DNA from 2 places in the Pelotomaculum schinkii genome. Region 1 is predicted to be linked to the other one. Evidence: a T-box and tRNA genes for the amino acid it is inferred to sense, from the RefSeq annotation. Region 1 holds a T-box; the other holds one or more tRNA genes.

Evidence for each region. A T-box is a leader RNA that pairs with one kind of tRNA and senses whether it is charged. The one in region 1 lies ahead of thrS (threonine--tRNA ligase), so its partner is inferred to be a tRNA-Thr.
Region 2: it encodes a tRNA-Thr, which carries the amino acid that the T-box ahead of thrS (threonine--tRNA ligase) is inferred to sense. The anticodon was not compared.

Annotation. Positions count from the first base shown of each region.
Region 1 is NZ_QFGA01000002.1:803,408-818,741, reverse strand. Features, by position in the region: gene Psch_RS14755 (BaiN/RdsA family NAD(P)/FAD-dependent oxidoreductase) at 1-297, shown strand, start outside; gene Psch_RS14750 (sodium:calcium antiporter) at 735-1,733, shown strand; gene htpX (zinc metalloprotease HtpX) at 1,816-2,658, shown strand; gene ytxC (putative sporulation protein YtxC) at 2,950-3,843, shown strand; T-box leader at 3,952-4,169, shown strand; gene thrS (threonine--tRNA ligase) at 4,216-6,141, shown strand; ribosomal protein L20 leader region at 6,611-6,726, shown strand; gene infC (translation initiation factor IF-3) at 6,752-7,267, shown strand; gene rpmI (50S ribosomal protein L35) at 7,283-7,474, shown strand; gene rplT (50S ribosomal protein L20) at 7,508-7,861, shown strand; gene Psch_RS14715 (TrmH family RNA methyltransferase) at 8,168-8,965, shown strand; gene Psch_RS21540 (YqzL family protein) at 9,104-9,196, shown strand; gene Psch_RS14710 (hypothetical protein) at 9,238-9,438, shown strand; gene pheS (phenylalanine--tRNA ligase subunit alpha) at 9,565-10,587, shown strand; gene pheT (phenylalanine--tRNA ligase subunit beta) at 10,628-13,048, shown strand; gene Psch_RS14695 (cell division protein ZapA) at 13,234-13,512, shown strand; gene polX (DNA polymerase/3'-5' exonuclease PolX) at 13,653-15,334, shown strand, end outside.
Region 2 is NZ_QFGA01000001.1:1,954,278-1,969,611, forward strand. Features, by position in the region: gene rpoB (DNA-directed RNA polymerase subunit beta) at 1-1,706, opposite strand, end outside; gene rplL (50S ribosomal protein L7/L12) at 2,299-2,676, opposite strand; gene rplJ (50S ribosomal protein L10) at 2,718-3,245, opposite strand; ribosomal protein L10 leader region at 3,611-3,752, opposite strand; gene rplA (50S ribosomal protein L1) at 3,766-4,464, opposite strand; gene rplK (50S ribosomal protein L11) at 4,513-4,941, opposite strand; gene nusG (transcription termination/antitermination protein NusG) at 5,230-5,757, opposite strand; gene secE (preprotein translocase subunit SecE) at 5,818-6,207, opposite strand; gene rpmG (50S ribosomal protein L33) at 6,298-6,447, opposite strand; gene tuf (elongation factor Tu) at 7,059-8,261, opposite strand; tRNA gene Psch_RS09130 (tRNA-Met) at 8,449-8,525, opposite strand; tRNA gene Psch_RS09135 (tRNA-Thr) at 8,587-8,662, opposite strand; gene Psch_RS09140 (ISLre2 family transposase) at 9,052-10,551, opposite strand; gene Psch_RS09145 (PAS domain S-box protein) at 10,932-13,010, opposite strand; gene Psch_RS09150 (NifB/NifX family molybdenum-iron cluster-binding protein) at 13,191-13,532, opposite strand; gene Psch_RS09155 (DUF134 domain-containing protein) at 13,566-13,967, opposite strand; gene Psch_RS09160 (glycosyl hydrolase family 18 protein) at 14,421-15,334, opposite strand, start outside.

The sequences.
Region 1 (15,334 bases):
GACGGCGGCAGGCAGGGAGCCCAGGTGACCAGAGGCGAACGGGAGGAGCTGGTGAGCGCCCTGAAAAACCTGGCGGTGACAGTGACCGGTACCCGGTCGCTTAACGAGGCTATTGTGACAGGCGGCGGGGTTAGCGTCAAAGAAATCAACCCCTCCACGCTGGAGTCGAAAATAATCAGGGGGCTATATTTTGCCGGCGAGGTCATCGATGTAGACGCTTTGACTGGGGGCTTCAACCTGCAAATCGCTTTCTCCACCGGCTACTTGAGCGGGAGCAGTGCAGGCGCCGGGCGGTAGCGGACAGGGAAAGCATATACGCTGTATTGTCAATGTGGTTGCGAATTCATTTGCACATGACCCCCGAGAAAAGTAGTATTATAGTATATATAAGGATTAGTAGAAACCCCTTACTTGCAGTGCGAGTGTGATTTGAAATCGCACCCACATCAAGCCAATTCAGAATGAATGTTTTTGTTTGTAAACTATTTTATACCGTCTCGTTAAATACTTCTTGACTTGTCCTTAAAATGCGGCAATAATAGTGTATAGACAATCTTACCAGATACAAGGGGAGTAGCCACCGGGTTTATCCCGGAGCAGGGGTCGTCAGTACGGTGTTGGATAACACCCGGCTCTTGCGTCTGCAAAGGTATGGCAAGACCTTCGTAATTTTCAGCAGTGGAAATGCGGAGGTTTTTTTATTTTTAAATTTTGCAAAGGAGGTGTTAGCATAGATGGTTGTGAATATTATGGTGCTGGCTGCAGGTCTGTTGGCCATCTTGTTGGGGGCTAAAACCTTCACCAACGGGATCGAGTGGCTGGGTAAAAAGTTGAACCTGTCCGAAGGGGCTGTAGGGTCGGTGCTGGCGGCGATCGGCACGGCGCTGCCGGAAACCATGGTCCCGATCATCGCGATCCTGTTCGGCCCGGTCGGGAGCGCCCATGAGGTGGGTATTGGCGCTATTCTGGGAGCTCCGTTCATGCTCAGCACGCTGGCCTTCGGGGTAGTGGGGATCTCCAAGATGTTCTACTGCCGGGACGGAGGAAGCCGCTGTATAGACGTAAAAAGTTCCATATTAATGAGGGACCTGAAATATTTTATCTTCTTCTATAGCCTGGCGGTGGCGGCGGCCTTTTTGCCCATCCAGCCCCTAAAGATTATGGTAGCGGTTATTCTGCTCCTGGGGTACATTTTTTATGTTAAGATCACCCTCGGGGACGGGGACACTTTGTCCGAGCTGGATATTGATCCGCTGTATTTCTGGAAAAGAGAAGGGGAGCCGCCCCTTTGGGTGATGCTGTCCCAAATCGCGGTGAGCCTGGCGCTTATCGTCGTCGGCGCTGATTATTTCGTGGGAGCTCTGGGCAACCTGGCGACCAGCTTGATGGCTCCAGCCTTGATCCTGTCTCTGATAATCACACCGGTAGCTACCGAACTGCCGGAAAAATTCAACAGTGTGATCTGGGTAAAAGGGGGTAAAGATACCCTGGCTATGGGCAACATAACAGGAGCCATGGTTTTTCAGAGCACGATTATCCCCATCATCGGTATTTTATTTACCCCCTGGATAATTTCCCCCCTGGCCGCACTGAGCGCTGGCCTGGCGTTGTTATCAAGCCTGACGATTTTCCTTTTTGTCAAAAGGCAAAAAGAGCTGAAAGCCACAGTGATGTTTTACCCGGCAGCGATTTATGGGATATTTTTGCTTTTGGCCCTGACGGTGGTATTATAAAAGGAGGGAATGGACGTCTTCGGAACTTAATTGGTTAAAATGTTAGGAAACTGTTAAAACTTGAGATAAGGAGGCTTACTTAATGAATAACTTCAAGGTCTGGTTGATGATGGCAGGCCTTTCCGTCATCCTTGTACTAATCGGAAATGCAGTCGGAGGCAGTAACGGCGCCATGCTGTTCTTCCTTATTTCGCTGGGTATGAATTTTTTCAGCTACTATTACAGCGACAAAGTGGCTATTAAAATGACCCGCTCGCAGCCGGTTTCTGAGGAAGAGGTTCCGGAGCTTTACGCCATCGTGCGCCGGTTGACCCAGCGGGCCGGGCTGCCTATGCCCCGCATCTATATCACTCCTTCACCGCAGCCCAATGCTTTCGCCACAGGCAGGAACCCTGCTCATGCGGCGGTAGCCGTTACCGAGGGGCTTGTGCAAATACTAAACAAAACCGAACTGGAAGGTGTACTGGCTCACGAACTGGCCCATGTTAAAAACCGGGATGTCCTGGTAGGGACCATTGCCGCTACCTTTGCCGGGGCGATCTCCATGCTGGCCAACATCATCCAGTGGGGCGCCATCTTCGGCATGGGCCGCGATGACGAAGAAGGTGGAGGCAGCATGATCGGAGGGCTCCTGCTGGCCATTATCGCGCCCATCGCGGCTATGATCATCCAGATGGCCATTTCCCGCTCGCGGGAATACATGGCGGACGAGGACGGAGCCCGTTTTGCCGGTAATACCGGAGGCCTTGCCAACGCCCTTTTGAAGCTGGAAAGCGCGGCTCACAGGATCCCGATGCAGGTAAACCCGGCGGCATCGCACATGTTCATCGTCAACCCGCTTTCCGGCGCATCCATGGCCAGGCTCTTCAGCACCCACCCGCCCATCGAAGACAGAGTCAAACGGCTGAGCGAGTTGAGAGTCTAACGAATTCATTCGCACATAACCCCATAGAAATGCAGTATACATTACGCCCTACGCCCTACGGCTTACGCCTTACAGGTTTGTAGGGCAAATTTATCCGCACTTTCAGATCTTGAAATTTGTATGAATTTATAAGCCCCTTTTATATTAAGCCAAAATTTCTGGATTTCTTAAAATAATTTGCATGGCATAGGGGCCGTTCTTTCTGTCTATACTGAACCAGGAAGATTTAAAAAGCCGGCTGACCTGTTTTTCCGCGGCAACTGGTGTAGTAACAGGCAGGGAGTGATAATAGTGGCGCAGACCATATCCATCGGAGCCACGCAGCACATGGAGCTTTTTAAGGCCAAACTCGGCAGTCAGCTGAAGCTGTGTGAAGGACAAGGTCTGAAGGTGGACCTGGAAGAGTCTCCGGCTGGTAAATTCACCTTTCTCTCCTGCCGCATTGCTGGAGAGGCTCAGCGCGGGTCAAACGACGAGCATATCCAAACCCTTCTTAGGCAGCAACTGGCTGAAATAATTTCTGACGTCATTCTCAATCACTGGGAGGATGCCCTTTTAAAAGACATTATCCGGGAAAACTATTATTACTTTGGTGACGAAGAAAAGAAGCTTATTTTTGACTATTCGTTGCGCCACATCAACCGTGAGGGCAGGGAAGCCCAGAACACGCTCTATTGGCTGAGCCGGAAGAACCGTATTAATCAAAAAATCATAGATTTCTTAAACTATAATAACCGCATTATCGTCGACGGATTCATCCGTTTCAGGCTGAAGGAATACCTGGCCGAGCTGCGGGACGCCACCGAAAAAGCGGTTGACGAATTTTTAATGGAGAGGGAGTACCGTGAATTTATTCAGCTATTGCAGTATTTTGTAGAAGTTCAGGAACCGCGCATGGAAATGGTCCATTTGTGCATCTCTGAATCCGGCAGCTTCAAGCTTTTTGACGATAAAATGCAGCCGGTCCGGAGTGATTACATGGATGGTTTTTTTCTGGATATGCTGGAAAATGAACTAAACTACGAAGACCTCCTGATCAGCGCTCTGATCACCATCGCTCCCAGGAAAATAAACATCCACCGGGCCAGTAAAGAAAACCATAACGCGACGCTGGAAACGATTAAAAGTGTTTTTACCGGCCGGGTGAGCGAGTGTCCTGGTTGCGCTCTGTGTACAGAGCCTTGAATAAATGTCTGAAGCATTTCTTTCACAAGCCATTGGTCTTGAATTGAACCGATTTGCTTTTGTTGACAATGAAGGATTTAGCCAATATAATACTGTAAGAATAGTGATAAACGAGTGATGATAAGGACGAGTAAGTTTCACACCGGCCAAAGAGAGAAGGCGCCATAAGGCTGAAAGCGCCTTTGGATGCGGGTGGACTGAAAAACCACCTTGGAACTGCCGGCCGAACTGACGAGTAGGCCGCGACGGAGGCAACCGTTATCTGCGTGAGCGAGGAATTTGTATTTTCCTAACCAGGGTGGAACCGCGGAAATCCCGTCCCTGACTTTTTGTCAGGGGCGATTTTGTTTTTCATGAAAGGATGTGTTGGTTTTGGGTGAAGCCGGCAATATTAAAGTAACCCTGCCGGACGGCTCGGCCAGGGAGTACCAGGCGGGCACAACGCTTATGGATATTGCCAGGAGTATCAGCCAGCGTCTGGCCAAGGAAGCGCTGGTAGCCAGGGTGGACGGCCGGCTGGTCGACCTGGGGGCGCCATTGAACAGTGACGCCAACGTTGCATTTTTGACCTTTGAAGACGATGAGGGCAAACAGGTTTTCCGCCACAGCACGGCCCATGTCATGGCCGAGGCGGTGCAAAAGCTGTTCCCCGGCGTTAAGTTTGCTATCGGCCCGGCTATTGCCGACGGCTTTTATTACGACTTTGACACCAAGGAGCCCTTCAGTCCGGAAGATCTGGCCAAGATCGAAAAGGAAATGGAGGCCATTGTTAAGGCCGATAAGCCCTTTGAACGCTCCGAACTGACCAGGGCTGACGCGCTGGCTAAGTTCGGGGAGGCAGGCCAGGACTACAAGGTGGAACTGATTGAGGACCTGCCTGTGGATGTTGGCCTGTCCTGCTATCGCCAGGGTGATTTTACCGACCTCTGCATGGGGCCGCACGTGCCCTCGACCGGGCGCTTGAAATCCTTCAAGCTGATGAGCGTGGCAGGCGCTTACTGGCGGGGCAGCGAGAAAAACAAGATGCTCCAGCGGATTTACGGCACTTCTTTCCCCAAGAAATCCATGCTTGACGAGCACCTTTTCCGGCTCGAGGAAGCCAAGCGGCGTGACCACCGAAAAATCGGCGCGGAACTGGATCTTTTCAGCATTCATGACGAGGGTCCGGGCTTTCCGTTTTTCCATCCCAAGGGAATGATACTGCGCAACGAACTGGAGGACTTCTGGCGGCAGGAGCACAAAAAAAGGGGCTACCAGGAGATTCGCACGCCGATTATTTTGAACAGAGCCCTCTGGGAGCAGTCCGGGCACTGGGACCATTACCGCGATAATATGTATTTCACCAAGATCGACGAGGGTGATTTCGCTGTCAAGCCGATGAACTGCCCTGGCGGCATCCTGATTTACAAGAGCAAGCTGCACAGCTACCGTGAGCTTCCCATTCGCATGGGTGAACTGGGGCTGGTGCACCGGCACGAGCTTTCCGGCGCATTACACGGTTTGATGAGAGTCCGTTGCTTTACCCAGGACGACGCCCACATATTCATGCTTCCCTCCCAGGTTAAGGATGAGATCATCGGAGTCATCAACATGGAAGAAGATTTCTATAAGGTGTTCGGTTTCTCTTTTCAAGTGGAGCTTTCCACCAGGCCGGAAAAAGCCATGGGCTCCGAAGAAACCTGGGAGAAGGCCACCGGTGAGCTGCGGGACGCCCTGGAGGCCAGGGGCCTCGATTATAAGGTAAACGAGGGGGACGGCGCCTTCTACGGGCCGAAGATTGATTTTCACCTTAAAGATTCCCTGGGCCGCACCTGGCAATGCGGGACGATCCAGTTGGATTTCCAGATGCCGGAGGTGTTCGACCTTACCTATGTCGGTGAGGACGGCCAGAAGCACCGGCCGGTGATGATCCACAGGACGATATTCGGCAGTATTGAAAGGTTTATCGGCATTCTCACCGAACACTTCGCCGGAGCTTTTCCGGCCTGGCTGGCCCCTGTCCAGGCCCGTGTCCTGCCCATTACCGACCGCCACCTTGCGTACGCCCGTAAGGTTGTGGACAGCCTTGAGCAAAAGGGTATCCGGGTGGAGATGGACGCCCGCAACGAGAAAATCAACTATAAAATTCGCGAAGCCCAGGCGCAAAAAATTCCCTATATGCTGGTTGTCGGTGACAAGGAGGCCGAACAGGGAGCGGTGGCCGTCCGCCACCGCGGCCGTGGCGACCTTGGAGCCCTCCCGCTGAGCGAGTTCGAAGACAAACTGCTCAGTGAAATTAAAGAGAAGGTTAACGCCTAGAGTTCCGGTTAATTACCATAGTTATCCGTGCGCATGTTCTAAGTAAGGTGTGACACGGGGACGGGGTTCTTGTCAACTTTTATCCCCCAAGAGGAAGTTTTCGAAAAGGCTTGACTTGCGGGCAGGTGGTTTTCCGGAGCGAACGGAGCACTTGGATGCGTTCCTTAGCGCGTGCGTTGCTTGCAGAAAAGCTAAAATAGCGCGTAGCTACCAGGCTGCAGTCTGTTGATGCGGTCGATATGACGCCCTTCTTACTGAAATGTAGAATTGCAAAGTGAGCGGAGGATAACCACCTGACCACTACCCCAAAGGCTTTTCGAGAACGGCAGACAGAAGGACCGTCCCCTTGTCTAGCCTTGTCTACCGCCAAAGCGGTATGTGGAGCTGCTTTTCTAACTCTTGCAGTATTGGAGATAATTTCTTGACGTGCCAGGTGGGGTATGCTATAATACTTTCGTCCAATTGCACACTTACAAAGTAGAAGCCATCCGCTTCTCACCTTACGACGCTTGTATAGCAGTCCATAAGGTTCTTGATAGTTTAGATATTTAAGCGGGTGGATTTTGCCCGCTTTTTTATTTGGGTAAATTTTGATGGAGGTGAACCAGCTATTACAAAAGATTTCCGAATCAACGAGGAGATCAGGGCGAGGGAAGTCAGGGTTGTAGACAGCGAAGGGAACCAACTCGGCATAATGTCCGGCAGGGATGCCTTGCGACTCGCGGAGGAGAAGCAGCAGGATCTGGTTGAAATTGCCCCTGCCGCCAAACCCCCGGTTTGCAGGATTATGGATTTTGGGAAATATAAGTATGAACAGAGCAAGCGTGAGAAAGAGGCCAGGAAGAAACAAAAAATAATCAGCGTCAAGGAAATCAAGATGCGTCCCAATATTGAAGACCACGATTTTGAGGTCAAGGCCAAAAACGCGATCCGTTTTTTAAAGGATGGCGATAAAGTAAAGGCGACCGTTATCTTCCGCGGGCGCGAGATCGTCCATACCCAAATCGGACAGCAGCTGCTGAAAAGACTGGCGGAAGATTTAAAAGAGCTGAGCAATGTTGAAAGAGTGCCCAAGCTAGAAGGAAAAAACATGATTATGATCCTGGCGCCGAAGCAAGAAAACTAGAAGGGAGATGCAGCAATGCCTAAAATTAAGACCCACCGCGGTGCTGCGAAGCGTTTTAAAAAGACAGCCACCGGGTTGCTAAAAGGTTCTCATTCTTTTCACAGCCATATTCTCGGTAAAAAGAGCTCCAAGAGGAAACGCGGCCTGCGCAAATCAACAATTGTAAGCGCGGCCGATATGAACCGCCTGAAAAAGTTGATGCCTTAAATTCATAACGTTGTTAAACAGGAGGAATGTAATATGCCACGGGCTAAAAGCAGTGTGGTTTCACGTAATAGGCATAGAAAAATACTTAAGTTGGCCAAGGGTTACCGGGGCGCCAAAAGTAAACTTTACCGCGTAGCCAACCAACAGGTGATGAAGTCGCTGGTTTACGCTTACCGCGATCGCAGGGTGAAAAAGCGCGACTTTCGCAAGTTGTGGATAGCCAGGATTAACGCCGCTGCCAGGATGAACGGCATTTCCTACAGCCGCCTTATGAACGGCCTGAAACTGGCCGGTGTCGATATCAACCGCAAGATGCTTTCTGATATGGCCACTAATGACGCCCAGGCTTTCGGGCAATTGGTGGATATAGCCAAGGCAAAACTATAAGCAGGTAACGGGCATTATAGATTACCATGCTAAAGTTTTCCCATAAACTGTATTTTAGTGCAAGGTTGCTGTTCTTACGCAGACAACCTTCCCAGCAAGTCCCGGCATGGTATAATTACCATGCCTATTCTTTACCCGGGGTTGACAGGGGGACGGAGTTCTTGTCACCCTGTCAACAATCGCATAACGGCGCGTCAGCGCCGCACTTGGGCATCTAATGCAACTTTTGTGCGAATAAATTCACAGCTGCATTTTTTGGAAGCGATCTGTGTGTATTTTCAGAGATGGAGGAGAAGGTGGATCGGGATGTCGCCGGGTAAAAACAATCCGCATGTCAAATACCTGCGACGGCTGGGAGGGCGGCGCTTCAGGGACCAAGAGGGCAAGTTTCTGGTTGAAGGCATTCGTTTTGTTGAGGAAGCCCTTCATTCCACCTGGCCTGTGGAAATGCTGGTTTACTCCCAAAAAATTACGGAGGACGGGCGGGGCGAGAGACTCCTCAGCAATGCCTCCAACCGGAGGATAGCCCTGCTGGAGGTGGAGGAGCCACTGCTTAAGGAGTTGGCATTTACCGAGACACCCCAGGGAATCCTGGCGGTGGTTCGGCAGCGGAGCAACTCTCTGGAGGAACTGGCCGATACCGGTCAACCCGCCCTGCTGGCGCTGGTGGACGGGGTCCGTGACCCGGGCAACCTCGGCGCCATCATCAGGTCGGCGGATGCCGCGGGAGCAGACGGAGTCATTTTGCTGAAAGGCACTGCGGATATCTACAACCCCAAGACACTACGGGCAACGATGGGGTCGATTTTTCACCTGCCGGTGATACAGGGCTGCGCGGCAGAAGCGGTTATGGATTATCTCGAAGATCGAGGGATAAAAACTGTAGCCGGCGAACCCAGGGCGGCCAGAGCTGTCTACGAATGTGACCTGAGCGTGCCCTGCGCATTGGCTGTTGGGGGAGAAGCGGCTGGGGCTGGCGAGACCGTACTGGGCAGGGTGTCCGAGCTGGCTCGCATCCCGATGCCGGGCCGCGCCGAATCCCTGAATGTGGCAATTTCCGCCGCGATCCTTCTCTATGAAGCCGTAAGACAGCGACAAACGTAGTAAAATAGAGACTTTTCCACATTTTTAAGGAGCCGGACGGGGTTCGATTTTTCTGTAAACTTCCTTGTCATCAATTTTTGCTTATGGTATAATCAAACCCAAAAGGTCCCCAAAAAACTGAGGAAAGGTTGTGGTTAAATGCTTTTAACCGCCGAATTTTTTTGGAGGCTGTTTGAGGCAACCGGTTCGGTAAGGGCCTACATACTTTACAGGAGGTTAGCCGTTCACTAATTTTATAAAAATAGACGAATTGTGATGAAGGGGAAAAGTAGGTGGCCGGCGTTCTTCAGGGAAGGAGGGTCGATGGACTGGAAGCCCTCCCAGAATTGGGTCCATTGAAGTTCACCCCGGAACTGCAGCTGAACGTTTTACCAGTAGGTGTCGCCGGAGCTTCTACCGTTATCGGAAGACAGTATCGGGCGCGTCAAGCCCCGTACGGTATTGAGGGTTTATGCTCAGCGGGTATAAACTAGAGGGTGGTACCGCGGAAAAGAAATAATCCGTCCCTGTAGAGGGGGCGGTTTTTTTATTGTTAGGCAAAATTTGTTATTTTTATAGGATTCGTAATACATTTATATAGCAGCCAGGAGGTTTGTCATTTGGAAGAAAAGTTAAAAAGGCTTCATGAAGAGGCGCACAAGTCTCTGGCAGAAGCGCGAACCATGGATGAGTTGAATGAAATCAGAGTCAGAATACTGGGCAAGAAGGGTGAATTGACCCAGATTCTGCGCGGCATGGGAGGGTTAAGCTCCGAGGAAAGGCCCCGTATCGGCCAGGTGGCCAACGAGGTCAGGGATGCCATCGAAGGCGAGCTGGCGGTAAGGACTGCCGGTTTAAAGGAACTGCTCAAGGAGCAAAAACTGCGAGAAGAGGGGATCGATATTACCCTTCCCGGCACACCGGTGCTGCGCGGCCGTAAACACCCCCTGACTATTGTACGGGAAGAAATCCAGGACATATTTTTGGGCCTGGGCTTCAGTATTGCCGAAGGGCCCGAGGTTGAGACCGACTACTACAACTTTGAAGCCCTTAACCTGCCCAAAGATCACCCGGCACGGGATATGCAGGATACCTTCTTTATCAGCCCCGAAACTCTCTTGAGGACCCACACCTCGCCTGTCCAGGTGCGGACGATGGAGAAGACCGCGCCGGAGCTGCCGGTTAAAATCATAGTCCCGGGGAAGGTCTACCGCCGTGATGATGACGCCACCCACTCTCCCATGTTCAACCAGGTAGAGGGACTGGCAGTTGATCGCAGGATTACTTTCAGTGATTTGAAGGGTACCCTGGACCTTTTTGCCAGGCTTATGTTCGGCATGAAAACCAGGACCCGCTTCCGGCCCAGTTTTTTCCCGTTTACCGAGCCGAGCGCCGAGGTGGACATCTCCTGCGTGATTTGCGGCGGCGATGGCTGCCGGGTATGCTCCCATACCGGATGGCTGGAAATCCTGGGATCGGGTATGGTGCATCCACGCGTGCTGGAAGTGTCCGGTTATAATTCGGAGGAGGTTACCGGGTTTGCTTTCGGTATGGGGGTCGAGCGCATCACCATGCTGAAGTACGGCATTGACGATATGCGGCTGCTGTTTGATAATGATTTGAGATTCTTGCAGCAGTTCTAATAGATTGTCATTAATGATAACATGGGAGGTTAATAGCACTGTGCGTGTATCCTATAAATGGCTCCAGGAATTTGTAGAAATTGATATTACCCCGCAGGAACTGGCGGACCGCCTGACCCTGGCCGGGGTTACCGTGGAAGGCGTCACGGAACTTGGCGTCGGTATCAGCAATGTGATTACCGGACGTATCGAATCGATCAGCCCCCATCCCAATGCAGACAAGCTGGTTGTTACCAGTGTCGACACCGGTGGGGAGAAACGGCAGATAATTACCGCCGCCACCAACGTGCGGGAAGGGGACGTCATCCCGGTAGCGGTGGAAGGCGCCAGGCTGGCCAGCGGTTTGGTTATTAAAAAAGCTAAACTCAGGGGTGTTGAGTCCAGGGGGATGATGTGCTCCGGTCAGGAACTGGGGATCGACCCGAAGACAATGGTCGCCGAACAGGCCAACGGCATCATGATCCTGCCTCCGGGCACGCCCCTTGGAAAAGACGCGAAAGAAATACTGGGGCTGGATGACCATATCCTGGAACTGGACCTCACCCCCAACCGGGGCGACTGCTTATCGATGATCGGTGTGGCAAGGGAGGTAGCCGCCCTGCTGGGACGTCCCTTGCGCCTACCGCAGCCTTCTTTTAAGGAACTGCCGGAAAGCATTGAAGGGCAGGCGCGGGTGGATATTGAAGATACAGATCTGTGCCGCCGCTTCTGTGCCCGGCTGGTTAAAAACGTCAAGGTGGGGCCCTCTCCCCTGTGGATGCAGCAGCGCTTGCGCAACGCCGGTATCCGGCCCATCAGCAACATCGTGGATGTAACCAACTACGTCATGCTGGAACTGGGCCAGCCCATGCACGCCTTTGACTACAATCTGTTGAAGGACGGGCACATTATTGTGCGCCGGGGCCGAGCCGGGGAGAAAATGTTATCCTTAGACGGCAACGAACGTGTTCTTACACCCGACATGCTGGCGATCACGGACCCGTCCGGTCCGGTGGGTATCGCCGGGGTGATGGGGGGGCTGGCCACCGAGGTCACCGCCAAAACGGTCTCCGTACTGCTGGAGTCGGCCTTCTTCAACCCCATCAGCATACGTAAAACCTCAAAGGCCCTGGGGCTGCGGTCGGAAGCTTCACAGCGTTTCGAGAAGGGCATTGATATAGGAGGCTCAGCCAGGGCCGCCAACCGGGCGGCGCAGCTGATTACGGAGATGGAGGCGGGCGATGTTGTATCCGGCATTATCGACGTTTGCCCGGAACCCCTGCAGGAGAAAATCATATCTCTTAGGCCGGGCAGAGCCACCTATATCCTTGGTGTGGAGGTGCCAAAGGAGGAAGCTGCCGGAATACTGACCGGTCTGCAGTTTAAGGTCAGGGAATCCGGCGCTGATCTGCTGGTTACGGTACCCACCCACCGTGTTGATGTGAACCTGGAAATCGATCTGATTGAGGAGATTGCCCGTATGCACGGGTACGACCGGGTGCCGGGAACCCTCCCCTATGGCCAGTCCATTCAGGGCAAGCAGACCAGGGAACAGTCCCTTACCGCCGGGATCCGCAACAGCCTGGCCGGCGACGGGTTATATGAGGTCATGACCTATAGTTTCACCCACCCGAGGGTTCTGGAGCAAATGAATTTGCCTGCAGATAGTCCTTTTAGAGAAATGGTCAAACTGCAAAACCCCTTAAGCGAAGAGCATTCTGTTATGAGGACGATGATGCTGCCCGGTTTGCTTGAGACGCTGGCCAGGAACTTTAGCCGCCGGGTGCAAAACGGGGCCGTATTTGAAATCGGGCGTGTTTTTTACCCGCGGGAAGAGGGCTCCCTGCCGGAGGAGCGGCAGGTTTTGGCCGCCACCGCCATGGGCCGGACCGTGCCCGGGTGGAACGCGCCTGCGCGAGAACTCGATTTTTACCACCTAAAAGGCGTGCTGGAGAACCTCTTCGACTATTTGCGCACTGAGCCGGTCAATTTCCAGCCGGAGCTTGAAAACCCCAGTTTCCACCCGGGCAGGTCCGCCTGGTTGGAGGCCGGCGGTATCAGGTTGGGCGTTGTTGGTGAGCTTCACCCCGATGTCCTGGAGCAATTTGGGCTGCCGGACCGGGTGGTAGCCTTTGAACTGGACCTGGAGCAACTGCTTAAGGTATCCGGCCGGCCGTTCGTATACACTACCCTGCCCAGGTTCCCGGCGGTTGAGCGGGATATAGCGGTTTTAATCAAGCAGGGGACGCCGGCCGCGCAGGTTGTGGAAGCGATTCGCAGAGCGGGTGGCGAGCTGTTGCGATCGGTCTTTCTGTTTGACGTATACCGGGGCGGGCAGGTGCCCCAAGGCTATCAGAGCATGGCCTTCTCCCTGAGGTTCTATGCCGAGGACCGTACCCTTACCGATACCGAGGTTGCGGAAAGAACCGCTGCGATAGCCAATGCTCTGGCCCAAGGGTTCGGAGCCGAACTGCGCGCCTGAGAAATTCGAATAAAGAATTCAAACTTTGGGGCCTGCCGTTACGCAGGCCCTAAAGAATAATTACCCAGCATTTAAGCGACATTGTAGCGGTCGAAATGTTTCCAGGGTAGAAATATTATGGTCTGGTGCAGGAGAAAAAGGAAATATGGCGAAACTAAACATAAATTTTAACCTGGAGGATTACTATGGCTGGTCAGGAGTCCCGGGTGGAAGTCGAGATATTCGGTGAGTATTACACCCTGAAAGGGGACAGTTCACCTGAAGAATTGATCATGCTGGCTAATTACGTCAACCGCAAAATGAAGGCCCTGTCAGGACGCAATCCGCGGTTGAGCAGGATCCAGACGGCCGTTCTGGCTGCCCTCAACATCGCTGAGGAATTGAAAAGAATCCAGGAAGAACATGATAATCTGGTTAAAATTATTGAGCCTCCGGAAGAACATAACAAGAAAAAAAACTCATGAAAGCTTTCATGAGTTTTTGGTTTGACGGCTATATATAAATTAAGAGACCGCAAAACTCATGGGCCTCCTGCATGAGTTTTTTAATACTGCTTGCTTTTTCTGGAGATAATTATCTTAAGCGAGAAATGAGGCAGTCCTATATGCAAAACGAAGAAATAGCCTGGATATTTCACGAGCTGGCTGACCTTTTGGAACTCAAAGGGGAGGAATATTTTAAAATAAGGGCCTATCGCAACGCCTCCAGGATCCTGGCCGGTCTGGACGAGCCGGTTAAAGATGCCTGGAAGGGCGGCAGGTTGAACAAAATTCCCGGCATCGGCAAGAACATTGCCGCCAAAATCAATGAGCTATTGACAACGGGCAACCTGAAAAAATACCAGGAACTGCTGGAGGAATTCCCTCCCGGCCTGCTTGCGATTATTACCCTGCCGGGCCTTGGACCCAAAAAGGCCGGTATGATCAGAGAAAAGCTGGGCATAACCAGCCTGGAGGAGCTAGCTGCAGCCGCGCGGGAGAAGCGGTTGCGGAACCTGCCCGGGCTGGGCGTCAGGACCGAAGACGAGATTCTGAGAAATATTGAACTGCGCCAAAGTCAGGCCGGCCGCGCACTCTTGGATCTGGCCAGAAATATTGCCGCAGAACTCAAAGGCTATCTGGAACTGCTGCCCGGTGTTGCCAGAGTTGAGGCGGGCGGCAGTTTGCGGCGCTGGAAGGAAACAGTAGGGGATATCGACCTGGTAGTGGCGTCAGATGACCCCAATACCGTTATCGACAGCCTGGCCGGCCACTACAGGATTAGTCATATTTTGGAAAAAGGTTACGACGGGGCCAAGTTTCAAACCAAGTGGGGTATCGCCGTCGAACTGGAAATTGTGCCGGAAGAGGTCTTTACCCTGGCATTGTTCAGGAATACAGGCAGCCATGCCCATTTTGAAAAGCTGCAGGGTCTCTTTGAAAAAAAGGAAAACTCAGCGGCCGCCGCGCTGCTGGGCAGGAACCGGGGCGAGATGGCAGAGCAGGATATCTATGCCATGCTTGACCTTCAATACATACCGCCGGAACTCCGGGAAGACCGGGGGGAAGTTGAAGCGGCCCTGGAGAAGCGTTTGCCCGACCTGGTGAAACTTGAAGCGATCAAGGGGGACCTGCACGTTCACAGCACCTGGAGCGATGGTGTGGCGGATATCGAGCAACTGGCCGGCAGGGCCAAAGCCAAGGGTTACCAGTATATGGCGGTGACCGACCACTCCCGTTCCCTGCATATTGCCAGGGGTCTTTCCCTGGATAAGTTACACGAACAGCATGAGGTGATCCGGGAACTTAATAAGAAACAGGAGGATTTCCGGATACTCACCGGGATCGAGGTCGATATTCTGCCAAAGGGAGAGTTGGACTGCCCGGATGAGGTTTTAAAAGAAATTGACGTGGTGGTTGCCTCGGTACACAGCGCCTTTAAACAGGACCGGGAGACGATGACAGCCCGCCTGCTCTCCGCTATGGAGAACCGTAACGTGGACATCATCGGCCACCCAACCGGGCGCCTGCTGAACCAGCGTGAGGGATATGCCCTGGATTTGGAAAGAGTATTGGAGGCCGCTGCCGGTTATGGTACTATATTAGAGATTAACGCATCCCCCAACCGGCTTGACTTAAGCGATGTCAATGCGCGCCGCGCCAAGGAAAAGGGCATTAAGCTGGCCATCAATACCGACGCTCACGACCTGAAGAGGCTGGACGAAATGCCCTATGGGGTGGCCGTGGGACGCCGGGCCTGGCTGGAAGAAGAAGACGTGGTAAATACCATGCCGGCCGGGAAACTGCT
Region 2 (15,334 bases), on a different contig from region 1:
TCGTCGTGCTCCAGGAAGGGGATCAGCGCCGTGGCGATGGAAAAGACTTGTTTGGGTGAAACGTCCATATAGTCGACCCTGTCGGGAGGGACAACTACGATATCCGGGTTACGGGCGTTGACCCGGTTGCCGATAAACCAGCCGTCCTCGTCCAGGAGGGCGTTGGCCTGGGCAATCACAATGCCTTCCTCTTCGTCTGCAGTGAGGTAGTGGATCTCGTCGGTGACTTTCTTGTTTTCCTTGTCGACCTTGCGGTACGGAGTCTCAATAAAACCAAATGAGTTGATGCGCGCGTACGTGCTGAGCGAACCGATCAACCCGATGTTGGGACCTTCAGGGGTCTCGATCGGGCACATCCTGCCATAGTGAGAATGGTGCACGTCCCTGACCTCAAAGCCGGCCCTTTCACGGGAGAGCCCGCCCGGGCCCAGCGCGGAGAGGCGGCGTTTATGAGTAAGCTCGGCCAGCGGGTTGGTCTGGTCCATGAACTGGGACAGCTGGCTGGAGCCGAAAAATTCTTTGATCGCGGCTACTACCGGGCGGATGTTGATCAGCACCTGGGGAGTGATCACGTCCACGTCCTGGATGGTCATCCTTTCTCTGACCACCCGTTCCATCCTCGACAGGCCTATGCGGAACTGGTTCTGCAGCAGCTCGCCGACAGAGCGCAGCCTGCGGTTGCCCAAGTGGTCGATATCGTCGACTTTACCCTCGCCGTTCATGAGCCCTAAAAGGTAACGCACGGCTTCTATAATATCTTCCCTGGTCAGTTCCCTGATAAAGTCGCGGTCCTTGGGAACTTCCTTCTTTAAAAACTCGTCATACTCGGTTTCTCCGCCGTCGTTTTCACCGTAACGGTAAAGTATGCCGTGCTTTAATTTCTTCTGTAGTTTATAACGGCCGACGTTGGCCAGGTCGTAACGTTTGGGGTCGAAAAATAGGGCGGACAACAGGGAACGGGCGCTGTCCACGGTGGGAGGCTCCCCCGGCCGCAGGCGCTTGTAGATTTCTACCAGGGCTTCTTCCTCGGTGTCGGTGTTGTCCCTGGAAAGCGTCTCCTGGATGTTATTGTCCCCGTCGAACAACTCTGTAATCATGACGTTGGAACTGTAGCCCAAGGCCCGGATCAGGACCGTGGCAGGGACCTTCCTGGTACGGTCGATCCTTACAAAAATGTGGTCGTTCACGTCTGTCTCAAACTCCAACCAGGCGCCGCGGTTGGGTATAATAGTGGCGGTAAACAGCTTCTTGCCGCTGGGGTCGATGGACTCGGCGTAATACACACCGGGAGAGCGGACCAACTGGCTCACGATAACTCTTTCCGCCCCGTTAATGATAAAGGTGCCCTTTTCAGTCATCAGGGGAAAATCCCCCATGAAAACTTCCTGCTCCTTGACCTCCCCTGTTTCCTTGTTGATCAGCCTGACTTTGACCCGCAGGGGAGCAGCGTAGGTTACGTCTCTTTCCTTGCATTCCTCTACAGAGTATTTAGGCTCACCCAGGGTGTAGTCCAGGAATTCCAAAACCAGGTTTCCGGTAAAGTCCTGGATCGGGGAAATGTCCTGAAAAACCTCCCGCAGGCCCTCCTTCAAAAACCAGCTGTAAGAATTGCGCTGGACCTCAATCAGGTTGGGAAGCTCCAGCACTTCCTTCAATTTGCCAAAGCTATAGCGTACCCCGGGCCCGACTTTTTCCGCATAAGCCATCGCGCGCACCACACCCCCGTATATTTATGGACAGGATAAACTTATGTTTACTAATCCAGACAATGCAAAAGCAAGGCTTTGTAATCTGACAATACCTCGCTTTTGATACATTATGACTATCTAAAATATTATTTCCAGGATACAACCTGGTAATACATTTAATTCCATATATAAGCAACAAAAAGTATAACCGTACTGTGGTGACATTTTATAATGATAGCACATTAAGCCTGAATTGTCAAAAGATATATTGGAGAAATTAAAAAATTTTGGTGGGATTTTAAGCTGGATGTGCGAATGAAATTGCACCTGCAGTTGAGCAATATTGTAGCAGCCAAAATGTTTTCAGGGTAGTTGCTCACGCCGCTATCGCGACGCCACGTATCATGAAAACACCAGCCGATGTAGGTGGTACACGGCGCGCCAGCGCAGAACTTGTGGCAGCCCATGTTGCATTTGTGCGAATGAATTCGCACCTACATTTTCAGAGCAGTTGTCCATGCCGACGGCTGCAGCCTGCAGAGGCGAGGCCTGTCCAGGAGAAAATACCGGCCGGACGGCTCCAATCAGCAGTCCGGCCGTCTCTGAATTCTTATTTAATATCCACGGATGCGCCCACGTCGGTAAGTTTGGCCTTGATAGCTTCGGCTTCTTCCTTGGAGATTTTTTCTTTAACCGGCTTGGGTGCGCCGTCAACCAGATCTTTGGCTTCTTTCAAACCAAGGGCGGTGATTTCCCGGACAACCTTGATCACGTTGACCTTCTTGTCGCCTACGGCGGTGAGAATGACGTCAAATTCGGTCTGTTCTTCTACCGCTGCCGGCGCGGCGGCAGCGCCCGGGGCGGCGGCCACGGCCACGGGGGCGGCGGCGCTTACGCCGAATTCCTCTTCAAAAGCTTTGACCAGTTCGGCCAGTTCCAGAACGGTCATACCCTTAACGGCTTCGAGAATCTCTTGGACTTTAGACATATTTTTGTAAACCTCCTGAAATTTTAATGTATATGTTCATGCTACGCTTCGCCGGCCCGCTGCTTGCGAACAGCTTCCAGGGCATAGACGAAACTGCGCAGGGTCCCCTGCAGGACTCCTGCAAAACCGTAGAGCGGGGCTTGCATACTGCCCAGCACCTTGGCCAGAAGCACTTCCCGTGAGGGCAGGTCGGCCAGTTCCTTGACAGCCTTGGCGTCAATCACCTTACCATCCAGCACTCCAGCCTTGATCTCCATCTTTTTGGCTTCACGGATAAAATCTGCCAACACTTTGGCGGGGGCAACCGGGTCACTGCTGAAGGCAATCCCAACCGGACCTTCCAGAAATGGCTCCAGGGCATCCAGTCCCTGTTTTTTCACCACCAGACCCACCAGAGTGTTTTTGGCCACTTTAAATTCACAGCCGGCTTCACGCAGACGGCGGCGAAGGCGTGTCGCTTCAGCCACGTTCAACCCGCGGTAGTCCGCCAGGATGGCAACCTTGGCACTATCAAATTTTTCCTTTAACTCTTCAATGATGACTTCCTTTTCAGCTTTGCTAATAGGCACTTTTCTAAAAACACCTCCTTTCATGGGACGTGAGATGTGAGACGTTAGACGTGGGTATATACTGCATTTCTCTGGGGTCAAAGGAAGCAGGGGGACGGTTCTTTTGCTTCCTTTTTCTAAAAATAGACGCAGTCGCCGCAGTCGCAGGCTGTAAAGCATAGGAGATAAGTAAGATTGATTAGTATGCATCGTTTGGCAGATCGAGTTACGCCTTACGCCTGACCATCGAGGAATGCTGGGAAGCAAGAGAACCGTCCCTCTGCTTCCGTAGTGGGTTACTGGATGTCGGAACCTAGTATCTCTTTAAGGCTCTTAACCCCATCGCATGATTCCCAAAAGGAATGCATGCATACCCACGTCTCACGTCCCACGACTAAATAGGGCCTCTGCAGACACACACAGAGGCCCTTCGTTTCTCCAAACGATAGGTTTAAGTCAGGCCTCGGCTGGCGGCGGTGAGCCATTATGCTAAGCACCAGCGGTCTACAGCTTTTATGTTGTAATTTATATTGGGCACGCTTTAAGCGGTTATTTTCTGAGTATTAACCTTCACGCCGGGTCCCATTGTAGACGATACCGAAATGCCTTTGAGGTACTGTCCTTTGGCGGCGGCAGGCTTGGCGCGGATCAGGGTGTCAATCAAGGTGCGCAGGTTTTCCAGCAGCTTATCCGTGTCAAAGGAAACCTTGCCGATGGGGGCGTGAATGTTGCCGGCTTTATCTACCCGGTATTCAATTTTCCCCGCCTTGACTTCCTGTACCGCCCTTACTATATCAAAAGTAACCGTGCCGGTCTTGGGGTTGGGCATCAGGCCGCGGGGACCCAGGATCCGTCCCAATTTACCGACGTTACCCATCATATCGGGGGTAGCGATGGCCACATCGAACCCCAGCCAACCCTCTTGCTGAATTTTGGCCACCATGTCCTCGGCTCCGACAAAGTCAGCGCCGGCATCTTCAGCTTCCTTAGCTTTATCACCCTTGGCAAATACCAGCACAGTCCTGGTCTTACCAGTGCCGTGAGGCAGTACAACAGCGCCCCTCACCTGCTGGTCGGCGTGACGGGGATCGACTCCCAGCCTTACCGCTACTTCAACGGTTTCGTCAAATTTACCTGGAGCTATTTTCTTTACCAAAGCGAGCGCCTCGGCAGCTTCATAAACGACGCTGCGGTCAAGCTGCTTGGCGGCTTCCGTATACTTCTTGCCGTGTTTCGGCATGCTTCCAACCTCCTTGTGGTGTTAACGGAAACGCTTCCTCCCACCTTATTATCCCTCAATGATGTCAATACCCATACTGCGGGCTGTGCCCTCAACCATCCTCATTGCAGCTTCAATATCGGCCGCATTCAGATCGGGCATTTTGAGCTCGGCAATTTCGCGCACCTTGGCGCGGGGAAGCTTGGCTACCTTTTTCTTGTTGGGTTCCCCGGACGCAGTTTCCAGACCTGCTGCTTTCTTGAGCAGTACCGCGGCAGGCGGGGTTTTGGTGACAAAGGTAAAGGAACGGTCTTCATAAACGGTGATTTCCACCGGGATAATCAGGCCGGCCTGAGCGGCAGTGCGCTCATTGTATTCCTTGACAAAAGCCATAATATTAACCCCATGCTGGCCCAGAGCCGGACCCACCGGAGGAGCTGGAGTCGCTTTTCCTGCCGGAACCTGAAGCTTGACGATGGCTGATACTCTTTTTGCCATTAGCTGTCACACCTCCTTTCGAAAGACGTGGATAATGGGTCGTGAGACGTGGGACGTGAGTCATGAGTATGCATGTATTCCTTGTAAGCCATGCTGTATATTCATGATAATAATGCATTACCCCGGAACGGGCGTAAGCCGTAGGGCGTAAGCCGTATTTTATGCTGTATCCCCAAGGTCGGGCATAGGGCATAAGGCGTAAAGCGTATTGTATACCGTATTCCTTCGGGGTCAAAGATTTGTGCGAATGAATTCGCACCTGCATTGCCGGGTGTCTTGAGTTTGCTTTTAGGAGATTTTTTCTACCTGGGTGAAGTCGAGTTCAATCGGGGTTTCACGCCCAAACATGGATATGATAACACGTATTTTAGCCTTCTCCACGTTGATATCGTCAATTGCGCCGATAAAGTTCTCAAACGGACCGCTAATCACGCGGACGTTCTCACCCATGCTGAAATTAACGCGGGTCCGGATTTCCTCCCCGCCCAACTGCCGGATAATCTGCCTGGCCTCACCCTCGTCCAGCGGGATCGGCTTCGAGCCGGAGCCGACAAAGCCGGTAACACCGGGAGTATTACGGACAACATACCAGGAGTCATCGGTCATAAACATTTCCACAAGGACATAGCCAGGGAAGATCTTACGCTTGGAGATCTTTTTCTTGCCGTCCTTCATTTCAATTTCGTCTTCCATCGGGACCAGAATACGAAAGATTTTTTCCTCCATATTCATGGACTCAATACGCTTTTCAAGGTTGGCTTTTACTTTGTTCTCATAGCCGGAATAGGTATGAACAACATACCACAACTTCTCCATAAAATACAAGGGACCCATTTGGTAATGTTAGGTCCCTCACCCCCTCAGCAGATAATATCTTTAAAGAAGAAAATTGAGCACAAAACTCAATGCTGAGTCGAAGAGCCAGATCAGGACTCCAACTGCCACAACTGCTACTACAACAACTGAGGTGTATATGATTATCTCCCGGCGATTAGGCCAGTGCACCTTTTTGAGCTCGTTAAGCGTTCCCTTAAAAAACTTCTGCACCTGCTCGAGACGATTGACCTGCTCCTTTTTAGCCGGCAAGTCTTTCTTGGCGGGAGGCTCTTTTTTGGCGATCTCTTTTTTTTCTTTGTTCAAGACGATATCTCTTTTGGCTATATCCTTCCCGGATGTATCCTTTCTGTCCAGACCATCCCGCTTAACTGTGTCTTTTTTTGCCTGATCCTTTTTATTGCTGCTGTCCTGCTTCTTCGTAACAGCCATTTTTGCCACGTCCTTATTTTTTTTAAAAAATGTCCCAACACGAGCTATACCTGCGTTGTTCATCCCCGTGGAAAGCGGCTTGTCATGTTGTTACCTGGTCTCCTTGTGCAGGGTATGGGTTTGGCAGAACTTGCAGTATTTTTTCATTTCGATACGGTTAGGGTCATTTTTCTTATTTTTCGCGGTTGTGTAATTGCGACGTTTGCACTCGCTGCAGGCCAATGCAACACCTACTCTCAACGATGCCACCTCCCCCAAAACCAAAAAAAAAATTTATATGCCTTTTTTGTGAATACCTTATCAAATTTAACACAATTAAATATGGATGTCAATAGTTTCCCTGTACGGGAATTGAATAGTAGGGTAGGTATTGCAGGTATAGTTTTATTTTAACAAACTTCCTGCCTTTTTATACCACCCAATGGGACGTGAGTTGAGTCGTGAGACGTGGGACGTGAGTATATACTGCATTCCTTTTGGGTCGGACGTAAACCGTGCTGTATGCTGTATTCCCGAAGGTCGGGCGTAGGCCATACGGCGTAGGGCGTATTGTATACTGCATTTCTCTTGGGTCTAAGAATTGGGCGAATGAATTCGCACCTACATTTTTGGTCGTGAGTCGTGGGACGTGGGACGTGAGTATATTTTGCATTCCTTTTAGTTTAAGATTTGACACTTCCCAAAATGTAGGCGCCATTTCAATCGCACAACGGCGCGTCAGCGCCGCACTTGGACATCTAATGGTCGTGGGTCGTGGGACGTGAGACTTGGGTATATGCTGCATTCCTTTGGGGTCAAAGATATATAGGACAATGCATTCACGTCTGTCACACGTTCACTTACCGTATCGGTTACTCTCTGACGCCTGTTACAACGCCGGCGCCCACGGTGCGGCCGCCTTCACGGATGGCGAAGCGCAGTCCTTCTTCGATGGCGATCGGGGTGATCAGGTCAATGGAGATCTTGACGTTGTCCCCGGGCATTACCATCTCGACACCTTCGGGCAGGTGCGCCACGCCGGTCACGTCGGTGGTACGGAAGTAGAACTGGGGACGGTAGCCGTTAAAAAACGGGGTGTGCCGCCCGCCTTCTTCTTTGGTCAGGACGTATACTTCAGCGTTGAATTTCGTGTGCGGCTTGATGCTGCCGGGCTTGGCCAGCACCTGGCCCCGCTCGATCTCTTTGCGGTCCACGCCCCGCAACAGGCAGCCGATGTTGTCGCCGGCCTGGCCGCTGTCCAAAAGCTTCCTGAACATCTCAACCCCGGTTACGACGGTCTTGCGCGGCTTCTCGGTGAAACCTACGATCTCCACTTCTTCCTGCACCTTAATCTGGCCGCGCTCTACACGCCCGGTGGCCACGGTGCCGCGCCCGGTAATCGTGAACACGTCTTCCACCGGCATCAGGAAGGGCTTGTCAATGGCCCGCTGCGGCGTCGGTATATAGGAGTCCACCGCGTCCATCAGTTCCCAGATCGATTTGCACCACTGGCAGTCTCTCTTGCCGCAGGCGCATTCCATGGCTTTTAATGCGGAGCCGCTGATAATCGGGGTATCGTCGCCGGGAAATTCGTAGGAAGAAAGCAGTTCGCGCACTTCCATGTCTACCAGTTCCAACAGCTCGGGGTCGTCAACCTGGTCGGCTTTGTTCAGATAGACAACGATGTAGGGAACGCCGACCTGGCGGGACAGCAGAATGTGCTCGCGGGTCTGGGGCATGGGGCCGTCGGCGGCGGATACGACCAGGATCGATCCGTCCATCTGGGCGGCGCCGGTGATCATGTTCTTGATGTAGTCGGCGTGGCCCGGGCAGTCAACGTGGGCATAGTGCCGTTTTTCTGTTTCGTATTCTACGTGGGCGGTGTTGATCGTGATGCCACGGGCGCGCTCTTCAGGAGCGTTGTCGATTTCATCGTACTTCTTGACTGACGCGCCGCCTACGGTTGACAGCACCATGGTGATGGCGGCGGTAAGTGTGGTCTTGCCGTGGTCTACGTGGCCGATGGTTCCGATATTAACGTGGGGTTTGGTGCGTTCGTACTTTTGCTTTGCCATTGGTCTTTTAAACCTCCTTACACATTCACAACCAGTAATTTACATGATTTTAAATTATTCCCACACCTGTTTAAACTTATACCATACTGTGGAAAACGATAATTAATTCTGCGTTATGGGCAAAAATCCTCCCCGCACAGAAAAATAAAGACAGGTGATTATTATCATCACCCGCCTGTTATCTGCATGGTAGCGGCGCAGGGACTTGAACCCCGGACACCACGGGTATGAACCGTGTGCTCTAACCAGCTGAGCTACGCCGCCATATTCGGTTGCCAGTCGTCGGAGGCCGGATGTCTGATTTCTGACGTCTGACCTCTGAATTTGGAGCCGCTAACCGGGATTGAACCGGTGACCTCATCCTTACCAAGGATGCGCTCTACCTACTGAGCTATAGCGGCATTATAAAAGGGGCCTTGAACACGGTAACTTACCGGCCCCGCAGAATATAGAGTAGCATATCATCGCGACATTTGTCAAGCAAGGTTTCTCTGGTGATGCTGTCAAGTTAAAGTGGGTCGTATCCGATAATTTCCAATGCAACTCAACCAGGTTATAAATTTGACACGATATAGATTGCAAAAAATTTAAAACACGGTGGCGGCGGCCTTGACTGCCACCCCCACGCATGGTCTGATAAAACATGCCGACGGGGTGGCTCCGGGAACATGTCTACAAAGATAGCGAACCCGTCGTTTCTCCCATTATACCATGCGTGTGGCCCCCGGCAGTCAAGGCTACCCTGACGGCGCCGCCCAAAAAAAGCCTCAGGGATTCACCAAAAACATGTCTAAAAAATCCAATCTAAAGTGAGACGGCTAATTAGTAATGCCAGTTCCCGGCTTTTCTGATTGGGTCCATAAGCTGCCGGCAAGGATGCCCGTACCCAATCCCCAGGATCTTTTGCAGCCAGGCCATCTGTTTGTCTTCTGGCCCAATAGCCGTCCTGAACTCGTACCGGCTCACTCTCTGGAGTAGGCGGCCCTGGCAGGCGAAGAATATCTATAAGATTACCGTTTCTTTTTGCACAACGAACATGGGCGAGATTGTCAGATCCGTTTACCGACCAGGAAGCCCCCTGATGTTTAAACCGACGGGCAATGGTATGCCCCACATTGGGTTCGATAACTCCCAATCCCCGGGCCGGGGAAGGGCAGGGACGGTTTCTTTCCCGCCAGTCGGTAATCCCTTCCCAAACGCTATTGATTAGGCTTTGGAAAGCTCTTAGTTTTTCTTTTCTGGTTTCGTTTGGTTCTTCAATGATCAACGTCCTTAAAAACATATTGAAAGCGGCCCGGCTGTTCGTGTCGTTCGTATAGAGGATTTTCTCGAGTTTTTTTCTGTGCTGGGGGTTAAACAGGCTAATAAGATCCCTTTTTAAGTGGAACCGGCAGTATTGATATTCGGCCCCTAAAAGATCGGCTCCTTCCCGGATCCAGTCGGCTCCGTCCCCGGCAATAATTTTTCTTGGGCAGCCGTCAAGATCGTAGAGCCGGCTTAAACGCCGTTCTAAGGCGCCCCAAAATTCTTCTCCTTTTCCGTGGTAAATGAAGTAAGTGGGGTTGATCAGTTTTGCTCTGCCATTCGGACCTTCTTCCCACCCTTCATAAACTACCGCTGTTTTTAACTCAAAGCGTCTCTGCTCACTTCTTTTGTGCCGGCGCTGTTGTTTGATCATCGCTCCGTCTACTTCGACAACCAATAAAGGGACAACACGGATACCGGTACCGTCTAAGCCAGTTTCCCCATCCCATTTCTTGAGGTGTTCACCGGCTACTTGGACATCCCGATGGATGGTCTCGTGGCTGATGCTCACCCCCAAAGTGGTCTTTAAGGTTTCTTTTGCCTTCCTGTAGGTTTGTTCGGCGGCAAGCATTACGGCTATTTCGCTCAACCGGGCAGAGACATGCGCTCTTGCTGGTATACCCAGCAGTTCGTCCAGCAAAAAGGTGTAAGCGTAAGCTCCGCTTAAAGTGCGCTTTTTGTAGTAGCGTCTTGGGTAGCTGAGCACCCCCAGGGTGGTTTCGAGGCTTCGCTCCCTTATTTCAACTACTTCCCAACCCTCCCGTTCGGCCGAGTAAAGTATGAGCCGATCAAGGTGTTCTAAAAATGCAGTCAGCATCTGAATCAAGTAGTCTCTGGCAATGGTAAATAGTTCTTTTTCTAAAGTATTGAAATTTGTCTTTCCGGCAAGTACACTGTTAAGTAAAGTACTCACTCTTTTCTCTTGCAGCCAGGAACTTTCTTTCAGATAGTCTTGGGCTGCTTGGATTTGGGGTGATGTATTCACTAGAAGAAACCTCCTTTGTCGGTTTGGCTTACTTGCATTGGAGGTTTTCTTCTTTTCTCCGTGGAAAAACTCCTTGTCTTTTCGCCTGGAGATTACTGGTGATCACCCACAGTTATTTTACAGCTACTTCTCTGGTTATTTTGCCTCGAGTTTGGCAGCAGTTTCACATCTGACGAGTCGCCCGTAGAAGAAGAAAACTTAACAATAATGCAGCTAACCCGCGACATTATCAAGGAGTTGGTAAGACACGGTATCTTTAGAGAATTAAAACTCAGCTATGTGGGTGAGGCCTTTTCACACCGCATATCTTAAGAGCATTGCGAATGAATTCGCACCTACATTTGAGCGGCATTGCAGCGGCCGAAATGTTTTCAGGGCAGTTACTGCCCCGCGTTGTCCGGACGAAGGAACCTGAAGAAAAAGGTGGAGCCGTCGGAGCCGGTCTCAATCTTTATTGTCGCCCCGTGGCGCGCGGCAATACTGTAACAAACCGCCAACCCCAGCCCGGTGCCCTGCTCCTTGGTAGTGAAAAACGGGTTGCCGATTTTCTCAATGATGTCAGGTCCTATTCCCGTGCCCTGATCCTGGACCGACAGGACCACCTCATTGCCCTCGGTAAAAGTCCTTATAGTCAGGCAGCCCCCGGGGGGCATTGCCTCCAGCCCGTTGCGCACCAGGTTTAAAATAACCTGGCGTATTTCTTTTTCATCGAAGGGCAAATCCGGAATATCTCCAAGATCAACTTCGGCATACTTGTCCTGGATCAGCGCGCTTGCAAGAATTAACGGGAAAACAGCTTCTATAATTGCGTTCAGGCTCTGGACCTTAAAGAGTACCGCCCTGTCCTTGGCCAGAGAGAGAAATTCCTGAATAATTGAATTGGCCCGGTCCAGTTCCTCAATCATCAAATCAAGGTACTCTTTATATTTGAGACACTCGGGCTTACCCCTCAAAACCTGTAAAAGACCGCGCACCGACGTCATCGGGTTTCTGATTTCGTGGCCGAAGCTGGCGGCCATTTCGCCGACAAGGTGGAGCCGGTCCAGGCGGACCATTTCCCCTTCCACCTGCCTTCGCCTGGTAATGTCCCTGACGATAGCCACCGCGCTTTCCTTTCCCCCGATGACGGCCCGTTTTAAGCTTACTTCAATTGACAAGGACGACCCATCACTATCCTTCAGCACACTCTCAAAAAGCAGCGGTTCCCCTTTGGCGGCCTCCGCCATCCACTTTGCCGTACTATCCCGTGTGTACTGCGGCAGGTTGATGAGCCGTCCGTCCAGATCCGGGCTGCTCTCCAGCGGCTTGCAGCCGAACAATTGACAAGCTTTTTGGTTGACATCGGTAACGACGCCGGTGTGCAGATCATGCACCAAAATGGCGTCATCGGCCCCGTCGAATATTGCCCGGTAGTTGGCCTCCGAGATGCGGAGGGCATCTTCGGAGCGCTTGCGGTGAACGGCAATGGCGTAGAGATCCGCCAGGCGCTCGATCAGCGACAGATCCTGCTCCCTGTAATCGCGGGGTGAATTGGCCAGAGTGACGAGTCCAACCAGCGTTTCGTTAAAAATAGCCGGAGCGGCGATTACACGGTCGATGGGGATATGGCCGGGAGGCGTTCCTGCTGAACGCGGGTCTTGAGCAGGGGTGTTGGTCAGCAGTGATTTTTTGTTCCGGATGACCCACCCGCCCAAATCACCAAAGCGCTTGTAGACAATGTCCTTGTCTTTAACCTTACAGTTATCCCAGATATCCTTGGTCATGGTACAACAAATGAGATAACCCGTCTCAGGCTCGATATAGCCGACATAACCGTATTTGCTGCCGGTAAGGCGCTTGGCATGATCCAGCACCAGGATGGAAATATCCTCAATCGCGGCAGGTGATAGAAGCTTGCGTGAGAGTTCGGTGATAGCCAGGCTTATCTCCAACTGCCGCGAAAGGGCTTCCTCCACCTGCCTGCGCTTTACTATTTCCAGCGAAAGCTGCCGGTTGAGCTTTTTATACCCGGCTGTACGATCGAGCGCCATTTGCTCAAGCCAGGCCCGGCCTTGTTGTAGTTCATTATCCAACAGCTTGAGCCTGGTAATGTCTCGTACAATTATTCCCAGCATGTAGCCTTTGGCGGTCATGATGGAAAAAGCCGTCATCTGAATAATTTTGCGTATTCCATCGGGCCACTGAATAGCTGCTTCGCCCATGGCCGGGGATCGCCCGGTTTCCAGCATATGCAAGATGTTTGTTTTGAGCCTTTCGTATAAGGCCTTTGTTTTAGTCTTACTTGACAATAATTGGAAATACACATCCCAGCAAGGGCGTCCCACTACCTCGCTGCGCTTTAGCCCTGTAATATGTTCCAAACTGCTGTTCCATTCGATAAATCCTCCCTGCTCGTCGGCAAAAGCAATTCCGTCAAATGACTGCTCCAAGATAAAGCTGTACAAACTTTGGTTGCTCAAGGCGTCCTCCGATATTTTGGCAAAATATTTCCTTATCCAGGTAAATTCAGCAAAAAACCGGAAACTCCTTTGTTTTTGTGTAAAATTTCATAAATAAAGGAAGTCAAGGAAGCAGGGGGACGGTTCTTTTGCTTCCTTTTTTCGGAAGCAAAAGAACCGTCCCCCTGCTTCCCCTGCTTCCTAGCGGGCGTGGTTTCCACTACCTCGACAAGCGGCCCCAGTTAGCAGTTCGCCGCTGAGGAAATCCTTGGCAACCTGTTCTACCTCACCGGAGGCTCTGGTGATAACCCGTATGCCGTTGTAAAAAAACATTTCCACCACCGGGCGGCTGATCACATTGGCGATAACGACCTCCACCCCTTCGTTCTGAAACATACCGACCAGGTCTCCCAGAGCAGTTTCGCTGGTGAGAATTTTTTTGCCGGTGATCATACCGTCATCCGCTTCAACGATGATGAATTCACCATTCCTGCCAAAATATTCATCCACCGTGCCATTCAGGTAAGGCATCGCAATTTTCATCTTCTGTGACTCCCTTGTTAATTGACTTTTGCTTTACTCAGTTATCTGCCAGTCTTTTTGGGCGCAGGCCGGGCAAACAGTGCGCCTGCAGCAGACTGTTCCCACCCATTGATGACCGCAACGGCGACACTCCAGTTTGTGTTGGGCCAATTTAAAGCTGCCTCCGGTTACTTTCAAGGCTGCCCCATTAATCAGAGCAAATGCAATTTTTTTTCTGGCCGAGGCCAGGATGCGGTGAAAGGTAGGCCGCGAGACCAACATCTTTTCAGCGCATTCTTCATGCTCCAGCTCCAGTAAATCTCTAAGCCGGATAGCCTCAATTTCTTCCACAGAAATAACAACCTCATCAAGTTCTGTACCCGGTATTCCCGCAGGCTTAAAGCAGGTAACCATGGGAAACTGCTCCACTCTCCTGCATTTTGGCGGTCTAGGCATGCGATCACCTCTTTACTTAAAAGACTCTATATTATAATTCTCAATTTTCCCCCATCATACAGCGCTGAAAGGGTGCGGGTCAACAGAATACTTGCCGGGGCAGTTCCACATGAATAATTATATAAATAATATTGAGCATATGTCAATAATACAACAAAGCGCTGTAATCGCTTACAATAATTGAGAGAAATTTAAATTTTCTTTAATGGATTTTTAATAAATTGCTGGTAGGCTGTTTTAAAAGGCTTCTGGAGGGATTAGTTTGATTAATGCGCTTATTTTGATTATCCTTGTCGTAGCGTTAATCGGTATTTTGGGAACGATCATGTGAAATATTGCAATAAAAGCTCAACACCAAGCGCCCCAATCCTTTGGGAAGCTTGGTGTTAGTTTCAATGACGGTACTATAGCGGTCTGCTGTGGGGATAGCTCCTTCTTAGTAACAATCAGCTTTCAGCGCATCCTCAGCAATTCCCAAATTCGCGGATCCTCCAGACCCAGCCTCCACACAGCGATACCCATTATCCCTTCTTGAAAAGCCAGGTTTAGTTTTACTGCAAAGCTCCGCACATCTTCAAACCAGACAATATGGTTTACTCCATTTGCCGTGTAGGTGTAGGTTGATTCCTGCGCCTCTTCATCATAGCGGATGGCAACTCCATGGCGGGAGGCGGTGGTTATAGCTTCTTCGAAGGACAGTTCCCTGGGAAGTTCTGTCCCGGGGGACCAATCACGCCCGTACACGGCCATTCCCAGACGGATCTTTTCCCGCGGTATCACTGACAAGGCATAGGTCAGCACTTGACGGACAAAGCCGTAAGAGGCGATGGGACCGGGAATTGCGACATGTTCATCGTAAGCCAGGAGATACAGCTGGTCGCTGTACCTGGCCAGGTCGGAGTAGCTGAACGCCCCCGAAAATGGGTGGGCCGGATCGTCTTTAAGTTCAGGAGGAACGGATATGGTAACCAAAAGCCCATACGGTTTTAATGCCGTATAAAGCTCTGCCATAAACATAGTCAAATACTGTCTGTCTTCCGGCGGCACAAATTCAAAGTCCACATTCACGCCAATAAACCTTTTACTAAGGAGCATATTTAAAATGTTTATTATAAGAGTCTGGCGCAGGCTGGGGATGGTCAAAATCTTGTGAATGGCTCCGGCCAAATTATAGACTAAAGCCACCACAGGCAGGCCTAATTGCTGCAGCGTCGCCAGAGTATCGGGGTCGGACTGGTCACTCAGGGTCCCCTGCTCGGTTGCCCCAAACCAGTAGGGGACAAAATAAGTAATATCTTTACCGTGAACCTGCAGATCCACCAGCGCCCAAGGATCCGTAACGTAATACCAATTGTTTTCAAAATAAA